Linked DNA regions of Rhodopirellula baltica SH 1. The protein of the gene in region 1 interacts with the protein of each later gene in a pairwise test. Links are inferred from orthologs where the notes say so. Each region holds a gene or a part of one and is shown in the gene's direction. Other genes may lie near its edges.

Evidence for each region.
Region 2: the proteins of RB_RS17320 (region 1) and lhgO interact in binary tests that used the Escherichia coli proteins (3 or more experiments, as listed by UniProt). The link is inferred for Rhodopirellula baltica SH 1 from one-to-one orthologs.

Annotation. Positions count from the first base shown.
Region 1 is NC_005027.1:4,520,898-4,528,233, reverse strand. What follows is about bases 2,633-5,480. They hold RB_RS17320 (peptidylprolyl isomerase), read left to right. Parts: upstream 2,633-3,839; coding sequence 3,840-4,121; downstream 4,122-5,480. Other genes in these bases: RB_RS17310 (sodium:solute symporter family protein), read right to left, coding at 4,790-5,480; RB_RS17315 (AlkZ-related protein), read left to right, coding at 4,138-4,680; RB_RS17325 (DUF3472 domain-containing protein), read right to left, coding at 2,633-3,394. Also shown: RB_RS17340 (RNA polymerase sigma factor), read right to left, coding at 1-603; RB_RS17335 (YciI family protein), read right to left, coding at 600-959; RB_RS17330 (phosphatidylserine decarboxylase), read right to left, coding at 1,072-1,977; more of RB_RS17325, read right to left, coding at 2,084-2,632; more of RB_RS17310, read right to left, coding at 5,481-6,244; RB_RS17305 (type III PLP-dependent enzyme), read right to left, coding at 6,259-7,336. UniProt on the Escherichia coli protein: PPIases accelerate the folding of proteins. It prefers amino acid residues with hydrophobic side chains like leucine and phenylalanine in the P1 position of the peptides substrates.
Region 2 is NC_005027.1:5,425,575-5,432,900, reverse strand. The notes cover bases 2,559-5,396. They hold lhgO (L-2-hydroxyglutarate oxidase), read left to right. Parts: upstream 2,559-3,259; coding sequence 3,260-4,534; downstream 4,535-5,396. Other genes in these bases: RB_RS20700 (GTP-binding protein), read right to left, coding at 4,559-5,396; RB_RS20710 (HD-GYP domain-containing protein), read right to left, coding at 2,559-3,117. Outside these bases: RB_RS20715 (YfhO family protein), read left to right, coding at 1-1,780; more of RB_RS20710, read right to left, coding at 1,798-2,558; more of RB_RS20700, read right to left, coding at 5,397-5,665; RB_RS20695 (ArsR/SmtB family transcription factor), read right to left, coding at 5,762-6,091; RB_RS20690 (O-antigen ligase family protein), read left to right, coding at 6,185-7,326. UniProt on the Escherichia coli protein: Catalyzes the dehydrogenation of L-2-hydroxyglutarate (L2HG) to alpha-ketoglutarate and couples to the respiratory chain by feeding electrons from the reaction into the membrane quinone pool.

The DNA of each region.
Region 1 (7,336 bases):
TCCCTCATTGAACATCAGATACAGCACATCGTGAACGACGCCGCGGCGCTGTGCAATCTCGTCAGGGCTGGGCAATTCCACCGCGACATTGGCTTCGCAGAGTGAACGTTTGGCACGAGCGATTCGTTTTTTGATCGTCTCGAGTGGCAGCAACAATCCGGCAGCGATTTCGGCGTACCCAAAGCCACAAAGTGTTTTCAGCGTCAGCGCGATCTGCGTCTCACGGTTCAGAGTTGGGTGACAGCAAACAAACATCATCCGCAGCAAGCTGTCGGGCAATTGTTCTTCGCTTAGCCAGTGATCCACGGTGTCCTCTTGGACGTCCAGCGATGGTCCCGCCAAAGAGATCGCTTGTGCCAACGTCTTTTCGCGGCGCAATGCATCCAGGATTCGGTTCTTGGTGGCGCGATGGATCCACGCAGTTGGATTGTCAGGCACTCCGCCTTGCTTCCACGCGTTCATCGCCTCTAGCATGGCGACCTGAACCATGTCTTCGATCAAGTTGATTCGACGGATCCCAAAGGCACGAGTCAGCACCGCAATCAAATGGGCGGACTCGTGCCGAAAAAAGTGCTCGACCAAATGGCCGCTTGAATCGGTCATGCTTCTTCGGGCTGGCCCACATTCGCCAATTCGCGAACTTCGATGGCACCTTTGTGATGGATGATCGGTGACGTCTTGGCCAGTTCCACTGCGGCGGCGAGATTCTCGGCTTGAACCATCGAGTAGCCACCAACCAATTCTTTCGACTCGGTGAACGGCCCATCCGTGACGGACAGATCCGGATTGACGGTTGCGCCTTCGGGTTTCAGTCCGTCGCCACCATCAAGCAACCAACCGGCTTTCATCCCGTCTTGGATCCAGTCCATCCACCGTTGCATGACTTTTTGCATCTCGTCCGGAGAGGCGTTTTCCATCTCGTCGCAGCCGCCGCGATAAACAAACATGAATTTTGGCATCGGTGTTCTTTCAAACGAAGGTTTCGGGTTCGACAGTGGCAACATAGCCACGTCATTTGTGAGGGTGACGAACCGAGAACACGAATCGGGACATCAAAATTGAAAATTTGGCTCAGATGGAATTGGCAGGTCGATTCCCCAAATGGTCGCCCATGCGAGCGTAGAGTTCGCGATGTTGGCGAGAGTTTTCAATGAGGTCCGCGTCGAATTGGATGCGGCCGGGTTCGAACAAAACCATGGTCGAGGAACCACCGAATCGGAAGTAGCCTTTTTCGTCGCCCTTGGAGATGGTTTCACCGGGCGAGTAACTCTGTTGGATGCTGCCCACGCAGGTGGCGCCGATTTCAAGCAATAGCACTGTTCCGAAAGATTCCGTTTCGAGCTGCGTGAGGCAGCGTTTGTTGCTGGTCAGAATGTGAATGTTCTGACGCAAGGCAATTGGATTAACGGAATAGAGTGGACCGTTGATCAGACGGCTCTCACCGGGGACACCGGCGGCGGGAAAGTGAAAGCGGTGATAGTCGACCGGGCACAACCGCGAAAGCAGCAGGCTGCCGCTCGCATAGCGGTCGGCGAGGGCGGAATCTTGCAGGAGCGTTGGCAGATCAAACATCTCGCCTTTGACAAACAGCCCTTCGCATTTTGATAGGTCGGGAATGCAAAGGTGACGGCCGTCGGCGGGGAAGACCACCGAGTCGGCAGCCGCATCAATCGGACGAGCTTCCGGTTTCAGCTTTCGAAAAAAGAACTCGTTGAAATTGGCAAACTCGTCCACGTCGCGGACAAACTCATCCGAGTCCAGTTCATACTCCTTGATGAACGGAGCGATCTTCTCGCGTGTTTTCGGTTGGTCCATTCGCCAACCGTACCAGTGCGAGAACAACGTTCGTTTCACGACCAGCGAAAGCGAAAGACGTCCGGCAATGGTGCCGTACGTCCATCGCAATGCCTTGTCGCCATACACTTTTTCGATGCGGTCTTCGCCGGTGTATCGGTCGTGATAGACGATTTCATCCATGAGTGATTCTTGTTTGAATGGTAGTGGACGAGGCCGCGAGTCCGGTCGCACGACCCATGCGTGGGATTCTTTGCGTCGTCCTCTACGAGAGTGGCGTTGCGATGGATCAGCGTGGCAACTGATCCCAGTTGATTTCAGGCTGCTGGCCTGCGGTGGACTTTCGTTCGAAAGTTTGATCCAGATCAACGGTCTCCGAGAAGAAGCCACAGTTCTTCAAGAAAAAGTGTTCGTCTTGGCTTCCGCCGGCATAGTCCAGTCGATGACGACCGCGAGCAGTGTTGTCACCCGTGAATTTGGCTCGCGTGATTTCGTGCCACTTGCCGTTCACATCGCAGACCCATTGGTTGCCGTAGTGAGCCGATCGTTCCAGATGGCCTTGTTCTGCTGAGAAGTTTTCGAGGAAGGAGTGGAAGCCGGTGAGGTGCTTGTCCGTCTTGGGGCGTCGGAAGGTCGCTACCAAACGCCATTCGTTCTTCGCCTTATCACCGAACCAAGATGTGTACAGCGTGTTGCCATCGCCATCGGGTTTGACTTCGGTCAGGAAACGGTATGTCTTGCCGGCTTCCCATGGGTAGACAAAGAAGCTTTGCCCGCCGGATCCTTCGTTGCCAAAGTCCTTGGCGATCACACCGTCGCCTTTTGCAAGCGTCTCGACTCGGTCTTCGTCAGGAATCTCGTTGGGGTTGTCCGTGCGGAAAGGACTCCAGATGGAGAACAGGACTTTGCGTTCGGTGGGGCTGTTGACCTGCATGCCGAAGTAGCCTTCGCCAAAACCGTTGGCCATGAAGTAGGTGCCCATTTGGTCTTCGCCGACGGGGACCATGATCTCGCTGTAGGCGTAGGTCAGATCCGTGCCTCGTGGTAATCGGTAGGAGAGGTGGACTGATGGACCTCGGCGTCCCCAATAGAACATGTTGCCATCGTTCGTTTGTACATAGTCGAGTTGCAGGTCGGCGTCGTCGGATGTCACCACCAGATCCGTGATTTGTGTGGATCCAGAAGGGTTGCCCCCGGCTGCCGGCGCGAGTTGCAGGTCGACCCGAACGTAGCCCGCATTCTCGACCTGAATTTCGCCGAGCGGGTAGGTCTTGGCGGATCCTGGTTGCAGATCACAGGAGAGCTTGGTTTCCTCGACGGTCGCGAGGATTGTCGCGGGGTGATCGCTCGCGTTGCCTTTCAGTCCTAGCTCGAGCGTGTGAGCGTCATCGACGTGAAAGTAGACGGAGTGGACTTCGCTCGAATCGCGGAGTCGTAGGGAGCCACCGCGTCGCATCGACCGACCGCCGGGTTCAGGCTGAGTGCGGAACGCGTTGCCCGCCACCGGCACGGACCACTCTTTCGCGGAGGAGAGTCCCTGCGAGGTCAGGAGTGTGACAAGGCTGATCAGGAGTGGTTGAAAAACAAGTCGGGAAATCATGGTGTCGATCGGGTGAGACGGCGTGGGCAGGAACCAAGGAATCTTTTCGCGAGTCGGGAAAGAGGCTGCGTTGAATCCGCTTGGGACGGGATTTCATCGAGCCCGCCACTCTTTCGCTCCGATGGATGGTCTCGCGGCATTCGAACCTATCCCATATCGAAACCATGCTGCAAGCAGGCGGGAAGCAGCAGCGGGGCACACCACTTTATCAAGCTGCAGCAATGAGCCGATGGCCGTTAGGCCCGGTGGCGTCGTGGAAACTGGTGCGAACGCACTTCGGCGAAGATTCCGTCGTCCGACAAACGGTTCGCCCTGAAAGGCGTCTTCAGCAGGGGTTTTCGAACTGCAGCGGGCAAGCCACCATGGTGGCCGAAGCTGGCGAGCGACTTTCGACCTCCGCCGGGCCCCTTACCACCCCACGACGGAACACAACCCAAGAGACATCATGGCCACTGCAAGTGCACGACATATTCTCGTTGAAACCGAAGAAGCCTGTCAGGATCTGAAAGATCAGATCGAAAAAGGACAGGATTTCGGTGCCATCGCCGCGGAGTTTTCCTCCTGCCCGTCCGGCAAGTCCGGTGGAGCGTTGGGAACGTTCAGCCCTGGCCAAATGGTTAAAGAGTTTGACGAAGTGGTATTCAGCGGTGAACTGGGCAAGGTTCACGGCCCCGTCAAAACTCAGTTCGGCTACCACTTGATCGAGATCACGCAGCGCGTCGATTGATTCGAGAGGCGATCCCATGATCAAGACGTTTGGACAGGCTTATAAGTTTGTGCTGAAGAGCAAGGTCTGCACCGTCTTCGGCAGCAAGAACTCGCCGTACCCGTCGTTGTGGGACAACACCGATTTGTCGGAAGACAAACCCAAGGCGGGCGGTTGGAGCCCCAAGGTGACGGCCGTCTGGGATTGGAAGACTCGCATCCCGCAAACCTATCCCGCGGAAGTTTTCTACGGGAAGGTGCGCGGCGGGGACGCGGTGTTGATGGAAATGCAGCACTTTCGTGAAGTGCATTATGCCGAGGCGTACCAGCCCGTCCACGAATTGGATGTCCTCTGCCAAGAAATCTTTGAGCTGATTCGTTTGGAAGCGGATTACACCGGGCCGCTTCGCAAGCGTGCGATCGAGCGATTGGCGTGCACGAAAAGCCAATTCGACACGGCACTCAAAAAACTGCAAATCAGTTTGAACGTCGTGCGTTCCAACGACCCGAAGATGAAGAACGACTTCTGGTTGCCAATGCGAGAAGTCCATCTCGATATCGTGCAGCAGCACGAGCGGTGAAGTCCCCTAAACCGTAGGTCAGGTTGTACCTGACGTTCCCGCCGATGCTTTGGAACAAAGCGAGTCGTGAACCCGTTCGCAAAAATGGCGAACACACGCGATCAGCAAGTCAACGCTGCACAGCATCAGGCCGAATGTTTTCAAATTTGTCCAGCAGCGAAACGACCACCATTGCGAGAAAGCTGGCGGCGAGCCCCATCAGTTGCGAGGGGATCAGGAATTCGGGCAACATGTATTCGAACGCCAACCAGGTTGCCACGCCGGACACGATCGACGCCATCGCTCCCCGAGTGGTCGCTCGTTTCCAATAGAGCCCAACGGCCAAGGGAACCAGGGCACCAACGAGCGGCACGCTGTACGCCTGCTGGATCATTTCGTACATCGTGTTGTTGCTGGTCAAGGCTTGGTGCAACGCCAATGCACCAAACATCAGCAAGACGATTCGCAGCCACCGCAACATGTTTTTGTCGTCGAGGTCGGACCGAAACGGACGGATGACGTTTTCGACGATCAGGCTGCTCGGTGCGAGCAACGTGCCACTGGCGGTAGATAGAATCGCCGAGACCAGAGCACCTAGAAAAACCGTTTGCACCCAGAACGGGGTGGACTGTATGACCGCGTGCGGAAGTGTTCGCTGGACTTCGCGGAGGTCGTCGCTGTTGAATTGTTGCAAGTGATCCGGATCGATCACGACCGCCGCGTACGCGATGAACATCGGGACAAATGCGAACATGCAGTAGAACATCCCACCCAGCAAGGTTCCCGTCATGGCGGTGCGTTCGTCTTTCGCGCTGGTGACACGCTGAAAGACATCCTGTTGCGGGATCGAACCCAGGGCCGCGGTCAGGAATCCGCCAATGTAGATCCACCACTGACCGGATTGCCCCCAGTCGGGAAAGACCTGCAGACGCCCCGATTCGCGAGCGGACTCGATGACAACGGATACACCGCCGGCCGCATGAGCCATGTACACCGACACCACCAACAGACCGATGATGATCACGAACGTTTGAATCATGTCGGTCAAAGCCACCGACCACATGCCGCCCATCACCGTGTAAAAGGCGACGATGGTGAAACCGATCACGATGCCGTTGTTGATGGTCAATGTTTCGTAGCCGATGCCTTTGCCAAGGACCGAAATCACCAAACCAAGTGCGGTGAGCTGAGCTGCGGCCCAGCCCAGATACGATGCGGAAATCACAACGGACGTCAAAACCTCGATCGAGCGTCCGTAGCGTTTGCGATAGAAATCGCCGATCGTCAACAAGTCCATCCGATAGAAGGCTCGTGCAAAGAACAACGCAACGAGCACCAAGCAGATCGAAAACCCAAACGGGTCGCCCGGGATGGCACGCAGTCCTTGCCCGGCAAAGGTGGCCGAAACCGAAAGCACGGTCTCGGCACCAAACCAAGTTGCGAAGACGCAAGCGAAGTTCATGTAAAGCGGAAGCGAGCGTCCCGCGACCATGAAGTCCTGCGCATTGCCGACGCGTCGGGCTGCGAGCAACCCGATCGCGATCGTGAGAAGCAAATAGGCCAGGACGGCGGCGATCAATCCCATCGGCGTGTCGTCCGTCAGTCGATTGCGACGCTGTTGGCCATCGGCAATCCATTGAAAGGCGATGCGCTGGCGGCAGCGTAAGCACCCATCGATGGAACCAAGACCAATTCACCGACTTCCAAATCAGGAAGCCACTGATCACGCGAAACGATATCGGTGGAGTCGCAGGTTGGACCGGCGACCACGCAAGGAACGGTCTCTCGTGAGCCATCGTTTTCGACCAGCAACGGGAAGTCCGTGTGGTCGAAGATCTTGCCCGAGAACGATCCGTAGATGCCATCGTCGAGGAAGAACCAAGGCAATTCCCATCGACGGCTCTTCCCGATCACGCGAGTGATCAGGGTCACGCTTTCGGTGCACAACCCGCGGCCTGGTTCGGCGATCAAACGAATCGGCAAGTCGCCGAAGATCTCTCGCAGTCCGTTGGTGATGACTTCGCCAAAGGCTTCGATTGAAGGCGCGTCTTCGCGATACGGAGCGGGGAAACCGCCACCGATGTCGAGGACTTCCAAGTGGTGTCCGGCTTTGGTGGCTTCGTCCCAGACTTCGCGAACGCTGCGGAGCACTTCGACATAGTCTTGTGGGTTGAGGCACTGACTGCCGACATGGAACGAGAACCCGCGGACTTTCAGGCCTTTGGCTTTTGCCGTTGCCAATAGTTCCAGCGCTTCGTGCATGGGGCAACCGAACTTCGCCGACAGGTTGATTCGGCTGGAGGCTCCGGTCGTTGCCAAACGCAACAACAAGTTCACATCGGGAGTCAGTCGGCGAATCTTTTCCGCTTCGATTGGGTTATCGAAGACGAACCAGTTCACGCCGGCTTCATAGCATTCCCAAAGGTTTGCATCGGTCTTGCATGGGTGCGTGTGCAGCATGCGGTCTGGCGTGAAACCAGCGGCGAGTGCTGCCTTCAATTCGCCAGGCGAGCAGACGTCGATGAATGCATTTTCGCCGTTGAGCGTCGACAGGAAATGCAGGTCCGGGTTGGCTTTCGCCGCATAGTAAAGATCAACACCTGGCAGGGCGTTCTTCATCGCCCAGTAGGTTTCGATGGCTTTGGATCGTGATACGACAAGCAAAGGTGTGCCGTGT
Region 2 (7,326 bases), 900 kb from region 1 along the record:
CATCGACGTGATTCGACACTCGCGTGATCGCAGTGGCGGGCAATCCTTTTGGTTGCGTCTGCTTCGCTTGATGGGCATCGCAGCGATGGCTGCTGTGCTAGCGACACCACAGATTGTTGCGTCGGTGAATTGGGCCAGCCACAGTGGTCGTGTTTGGTCAAAACTGGATGCATCGCAATCGTTCGCTTTTTCGGTCGCGCCGTGGCGATGGTTGGAGTTGGCGATACCATCCTTGTTTGGTTCGCCATGGCCGGTCAACCATCGTTGGGATCGTCCGGTGTTTGCTGGTGGAACGGTCAGTCCGATCGATGCGTTGTGGACGCCCAGTCTGTACATCGGCATGTCGACGTTGGTCCTGGTCACGATCGGATTGCTCGGAAGATACCGCGGCCGCATTCACGGCACCGGTTTGTGGTGTTACGTGTTGCTAGCATCCGGATTCGCGGCGATGGGTTGGTACGGACCATGGCACGCGCCGTATCAATGGCTGGTTGATTGGGTGCCGGGTTACGATGCGTTTCGCTACCCGGCGAAGTGGTTGCCTTTGGTCGCATTCGCTTTGGCGATGCTGGCTGCACAGGGTGGACAATGTCTCTTCAATGGATTGATTCGCGAATCGTCCCATTCAAACGAGTTTTCGAACGGCCTGCTGACAAAACGCCGAGCAGTTTGGATCTGGCTTTTCTCGACGCTGGGATTGGTCCTTTCCAGCATCGCGGTGTGGTTCGCGATGGCATCCATGAAGTCAGCGCCGGTTGATGTGGTATGGGGACCGTTTCAATCGGAGACCGCTTGGTATGGATGGTTGATCGGTACCGCTCATGTTTGGATTTTTACCACGATCATTCTTTCGATGAGCGTCGAATGGAAACGTCCGATCAATCGGCAAAAGCTGGCTTGGGCATGGGTCGTTCTGATCGCGAGTGACTTGATGATTGCTCATTGGAATTTGGTTCCGACCATCAACCGGAATGCTGAACGTGCCGCCTGGCACGAACTCGATCACTCCGAATCCGCAACACTCGATGCAGCACGCTGGATTCGAACAGCGGGTGAAGGTGAGTATCCCGCGAAGTGGGCGACCACGTCAGATCGGCAACGATTGTTGGCCATGGAAGTTCATGATCGTCGCCGATGGTATGGTCGTTGGCATATGGTCGAGGACGAAGCGGTATTCAACAGCGTCGTCTCGATCAGGCCTTGGGCGATCGATCAGTTTTGGGATGCGACCGGCCAGCAGTCCACACCGATCAATTGGCAACAAACGGCGTCATGGCTGGGCGTTGGAGGATCGCGAACGTCGAATGGGCAGAGCCACGTTTGGCCGACTCGAGATTTGCGATTTCATCGTCACGATCAAGTGGTGACGGAGGGCGAGATTCCTTGGCCGAAGCGAATCGAGATGGCTTCGGATTCAGGAGACCAAGTTGATGCGATCGCGGTTGACTCGACCGCCGTTTCGGAAGGAAGGTTAGAAGACACCTTTGTATCGCGGCGAATTTACCAGGACGGTGGCTGGCGAGCGGAGTTTCGGTCGCAAGACACCGCGGTCGAACCAGTTCCGTTGACGGTGTTTTCTGCCGACGGTGTGGCGCAAGGCGTGTGGTGTCCGCCCGGTACTTGGACTATCCGTTGGATCTATCAACCCCGGGGGCACAGGGGTGCGGTGATCGTCTGGATTTGCGGATGGTTGATGTTGCTAGTGGCCTCAATTTGGTCGGTCACGCGAGCGAAGCATGGGCCATTCAGCCGGGTCCGAGAATTGGAACGAGCCAAGTGATTGACCCTACCAGTGGTCTATTCCTCGTCGAAGAACAATTCGTCCGCTGGATTCCAGCGAATGTTTTTCATCGCATCGATTGAAAGTCGGCCCTGGTTGCGTTGAGGGTCGCAAGTCGGCTGAACCACTTCGTTCGGGTTTTCCTGCATGTCAAATCGTTCGCCATCGGAAAGTTGCAACACGGGGCATGCATAGCCTTCAACCGGTCGGCGAATCACGTCCGCCCATTTTCCGTTTGCCAGTTCGACTCGACTTCCCAGAGGAAACAACGACTTAGTGCGCAACAAGGCATGAATGACCTGAGGGTCAAAGCTTCCATAGCGAGCTTGATGCAGAATGAATCCCAACGCATCGTGTGGCACCAACGCTTTTCGAAAACCCGTTCCGAGTGTCAAACGAAGATAGGTATCGCAAACGTTGAGAATGCGAGCGTAGATATGAATCCGTTTACCTTCCAAACCAAACGGATAACCTTCACCGTTGTATTGTTCGTGGACTTGTTCGATCGCCAACAGAACCGAGTGAGGGATGTCAGAAACTTCGCGAAGACTATTCGCTGAGATGACCGGGTGTTTGCGATACTCCCATGTTTCCTCTTCCGAAAACGCACCACGTCCAGGGACGCTGTATGCGGGATCCATGGAATACAAACCGATGTCATGAAGCAAACCGGCCATGCCGATTTCCAACACCGAGGGACCGTCCAAATCAAGTTCGGTTCCAATGGCCATGCCCAACACACCCAGCTTCACGCTGCGGTCGGTCAGTGACATTTCGGTGTTGCAGGCGACGACTTCGCCAATCGTTTGATCGTGGTCGTCCACCATCGCGGAAGCGAATGCGCCAGATAAATCCGACAACGCTTCGACGGTTTGCATCTTGCGTTCGGTCAGTGCCAAACGGATCTCTTCGAACTTACTGCGAGCCATTTTGACGTGGCCTTGCAATGTCCGCCGTCGTGTAAGGTCAATGGGTTCGTGATGACGATTGACCAAAGCGTCTTTCAACGGCACTCCCTTGATCCATTTGGTTGGATCACGTCCGGGAGCATGCGACGCATCTTTTTCTCGTGTGCTTTTAGGCTTCGCTTTGGCCGCGCCCGATTTGCCGCGGTTGCTCAGTACATCGGCTTCTTCAGCATTGACGGTCAGTTCTTCGATGCCGCGTTCCCGCAGACCATCGATGACTTCATTGGTGATGCGCGTACCAGTGCCGAGTAGCAATCGGCCCATTTCGTCTTCGATCGGTGTACGACAAATCGCACCGACCTGAAGATCGTCGACTGGAACAAGAACAGTGTTCGTACTGTCGTTCGCGTTAGAGGTAGTTGAAATCATATTGTGCCCAGTTCATTTTTTGCTCCGGCGTGGAGTACGATCGAACGAGTCCAAATTCAATGCTGCCCGTGCATGCGGCCCCACCCGATACTCCAAATCTAGGTTTCAAAGTGAGCTTAGGCCGGAGTCTTCCGCGAATTTTATGAAACACTCCTTGAGCCCGTCCGTGGATTTGGCCGTCGTTGGCGGGGGAATTGTCGGCCTCGCCACCGCGATGACCTGGTTGCAAACCCGTCCTGGTCAGCGCGTGACGGTGCTAGAAACGGAGTCTCGGGTCGGCCAACACCAGAGCGGCCACAACTCCGGCGTCATCCATTCGGGCATCTACTATCAGCCCGGAAGTGAGAAAGCTTTGTTGTGCCGGGAGGGCAAAAGCAAACTCGAAGCATTCTGCGATGAATACCGGATTCGCTGGGAAAAATGCGGAAAAGTCGTCGTTGCAACAGACCGTAGCGAACTGAGTTCGTTGGAAAGAATCATTGATCGAGCGGAACGCAACGGAGTTGAATTTCGACGAATCACAACGGACGAATTACGGAAACTCGAGCCTGCTGTTGCGGGTGTTGATGCGATCGTGGTTCCCGAAACAGGCATCGTGGATTATGGGTCGGTTTGCGACGCTTATCGGCATCGCATCGAAGAAATGGGTGGGAGCGTCCAGTTGGGTTTTCAGGTCCAACGATTGGATGCGGATGACACGGGCGTTCGTTTGGCGGGTGTTGATCACAATCAATCAGTTGGGAAGTTCGATATTCGAGCTCGTTCGGCGATTGTTTGCGCGGGACTGCACAGCGACGCGTTGGTTCGGCAGGGTGACTCCGTTGCCTCCGATTCAGATTCCGCGAATACATCGTCTGAGGAAGTCCGAATCATTCCTTTTCGGGGCGAATATTATGAGCTGCGGCCCGAACGGCGCGGTTTGTGTCGAAATCTGATCTATCCGGTTCCCGATCCCGCGTTCCCATTCCTTGGAGTGCATTTCACTCGGATGATCGATGGAAACGTTGAGTGTGGTCCCAATGCGGTGCTGGCTCTCGCCCGTGAAGGTTACCGATGGCGTGACATCGATGTTCGATATCTGCAACGAACATTGGGGTACAGCGGTTTTCGTCGGTTGATTCAGAAGCATTGGCGGAAAGGCCTCGGCGAAATGAATCGTTCGCTACGAAAGTCCGCTTTCGTGACCGCACTTCAGAAGCTCATCCCTGAACTGCGTGCCTCGGATTTGATTCCCGCCCGAGCCGGAGTTCGGGCTCAAGCGGTGCGAGCCAACGGTGAATTGGTCGATGACTTCTTGTTCCGATCAACGCCCAAAGTCACTCACGTGTTGAACGCACCCAGCCCCGCGGCAACGGCGTCGCTGGCGATTGCACGGCGGGTGATCGAACAGCATCAGAACCTGAACCCCAATTCATAGAACGTCGGTTTTGATCGCGGTTGCTCACGCGCTGCGGTAGGTCGGTTCTGGACGACCGGGACGAAAGCTGTCTAGTTGAGTTGTTTCGGTCTCGGCATTCAAACGAGACGCCACCGATTGGACAACCTGCTGAACTTCTTCGGTCAAAGATTCCGGCGCCAGGCGAACTCGAGCGTTGATGATCGCTTTTGCCGTTGGAGTGTTTGTGCCAGAGGCAATCGACAAAACAGTTTGCGAATCGCTGTCGATCAAGTTTGCAACGCTGACTGGTTGATCATCCGCTTCGTTGTCGCTGCAGAGCACCTTCAAGTGTCCCGGTTCGGCACCCAGTGACAGCAAACGTTGTCGCAGTTCATCGACCAATCCCACGCTGAGTTCATCGAGTGCAAACGCGTGCTCGCTTTTGAAGTTCACCGTTGCGTTGAGCCAACCAAGTTCGGCTTCGCCGTCGGCGTACACGTCATAGTCAACTTCCATCATTGAATCACGAGGTGCCGCGTTGCCTTGAAAGGCTTCGTACAAAACATCCAAATTCTCGCCGGTCTTGGCTGACAACGGGATGACTTTGCGACCTGGGTACTGCTCGTTCAATTGTTCCTTGAGCGATTGCACGTCTTCCTCGGACAATTCATCGATGCGGTTGAGCAGGATGATCTCGGACTCTTCGAGTTGCTTGCGAAAGATGTATTCGGCTTTCTCAGAAAATCCTCCGCCAACACCCGAAAGAATCTTCTTTCCATGATTGGGTTTTAGAACCACGGCATAGGGACGATGCACAAACTTTTCGCCCAAACGTTCCATCATTGGGACCGCGATGGTTGCGATCAAGTCAGTGCAGCTTCCAACCGGTTCTGCGAGAACCACATCGGGGCGTTGTCGGTTTTCGAATTCTTCCATCGCATCGGTCAAACCATCGAAGTTGCAACAGAAACAAGATCCGGCAACTTCGTTGACCTCCAACCCTTGGCTTTTGAGCAATTGCGTGTCGACCAAACCGGCAGCTTGATCGTTCGTCACGATGCAAACGTGCTTGCCTTCGGCTTGCAACTGTTTCGCCAGTCGTGCGATGAGCGTGGTTTTGCCGGCTCCCAAAAAACCGCCGATCATGATGAATTCAATGGGCTGGGGCATCGGTGAGTCTCAACGGTTGAAGATGAACAGAAACCACGTCGGAACGCCGGTAGCAGCGAATTCCATGACTCAGACATTCTGACGAACGTCAGAACGTCAGTCAATCATCGGGCCCATGTCGAGTTTGCAGCAACCGAGGTTCAATGCGGTTTGTTTCGACTTCCCACGACTGGGCAGCATGCCTTCTTTCAGCGAGTAATAGATGAACTTCCCTTCCCGCTGGGTCTGCACCAAATCGGCGTGAAAGAGGACTCGCAAGTGGTGCGAGACGGTGCCGATTTCTTGTTCCACCAAGATGGCCAGGTCAGAAACACTCAGCGGGCCGCCTTGCAAAGCACGCACGATTTGCAGACGCAACGGGTCGCCGAGTGCCTTCAAGTAGCCCGCACACTGCATCTCATTCGGTTCGGGTGGTGGAGTGGTCATGGACGAATTGTAGGAGAAAACGTCATGGGTGACATTCGCACGTCATGATCATTCGATCGTGGAAATTGCTGACCTGTGAATTAGAGTGAGTTCATGTCCCCCCCGGCAGGAACGTCGCTCTTGGAAGAACCCGTCGACCAAGACTTTGACGAGCAAATCGACCAATCGACGCCTTCGCATCGCGGTGCTTTGGAAGGATTGTTTGCGCTGGCATGTCCGCTGCTATTGATCCTTGCCGTCGCATTGAATCCGCTGGATCAATCCGACTCGACTCCGGCCGGTTCGGCCGGTGCTGGTTTGACGATGGAGGTGGCTTTGAAACTGCTGTTGTCGGGCGCGGTTGGCTCAGTTGCCTTGTTGGGTTGGATACTTTGCCCGGCGGTTCGCCAACGCCTCATGAAATTCCCAGGTTGGATTTTGGTGGCGCTGGGTGGCGTCTTTGTCGTGACCAGCACGGTGGCTTTTGGTCCTGCTGCAACCGTGTCTCGAGCCGCGGCGATGATCAGTTGTGTATACATCGTCTTCATTGCGGTGACGCTGCAGTTCTTGACGCTACGACAAACGCTTCAGTGCGTGCTGGTCGGTTTGGTGCTGCATCTGATGGCGGCGTGGTGTTTGTACCTGGGCGGTGGCGAGACGGCGGTCTATCAAGAAGAATTGGGGCAGTCTCTTATCATCGAGCGCATGGGCAGCACGGCGCACCCCAACTCACTCGGGCGCATTGGTGCCTTGGCAATTCTGGTTTGTTTAGGACTTTGGCGAACGAGAAACCGTCCGCTCACTCCTATCCTGATCGCAACGATGGGATTCGTTTTCGTGATCTCAAGCGCGACAATGTTTGAATCAATGAGTCGAACCGCGGTGGTTTCGTGTGCCGCATCCGTGTTGGCTGTGATGATTGATCGGTTGGCCAATCGTCGCGGGTTGGCAATGGGTTTGTGCGTTGTGATGGGGATCTGTTTGTTGATGCTGGCGGTTGGATTGTTGTCGGAGGGTTCCGATGTCGGCAGCCGCGTGGTCGCCGTTGGCACCAAGACCGGTGACGTGAATGAACTGACTTCAGCCACCGGGCGAACGGAGATATGGGCGGAAGCGATTCGCTTCATCGCTCAGCGACCGCTGACCGGATGGGGGCTCAATAGCGCGCCGTTGTTGCTGGAAGATTTTTCATATCACACGCACAATCTGTTGTTGCACGCGATTTTTTCGGCGGGAATCTTTGCCGGTATCTGTGT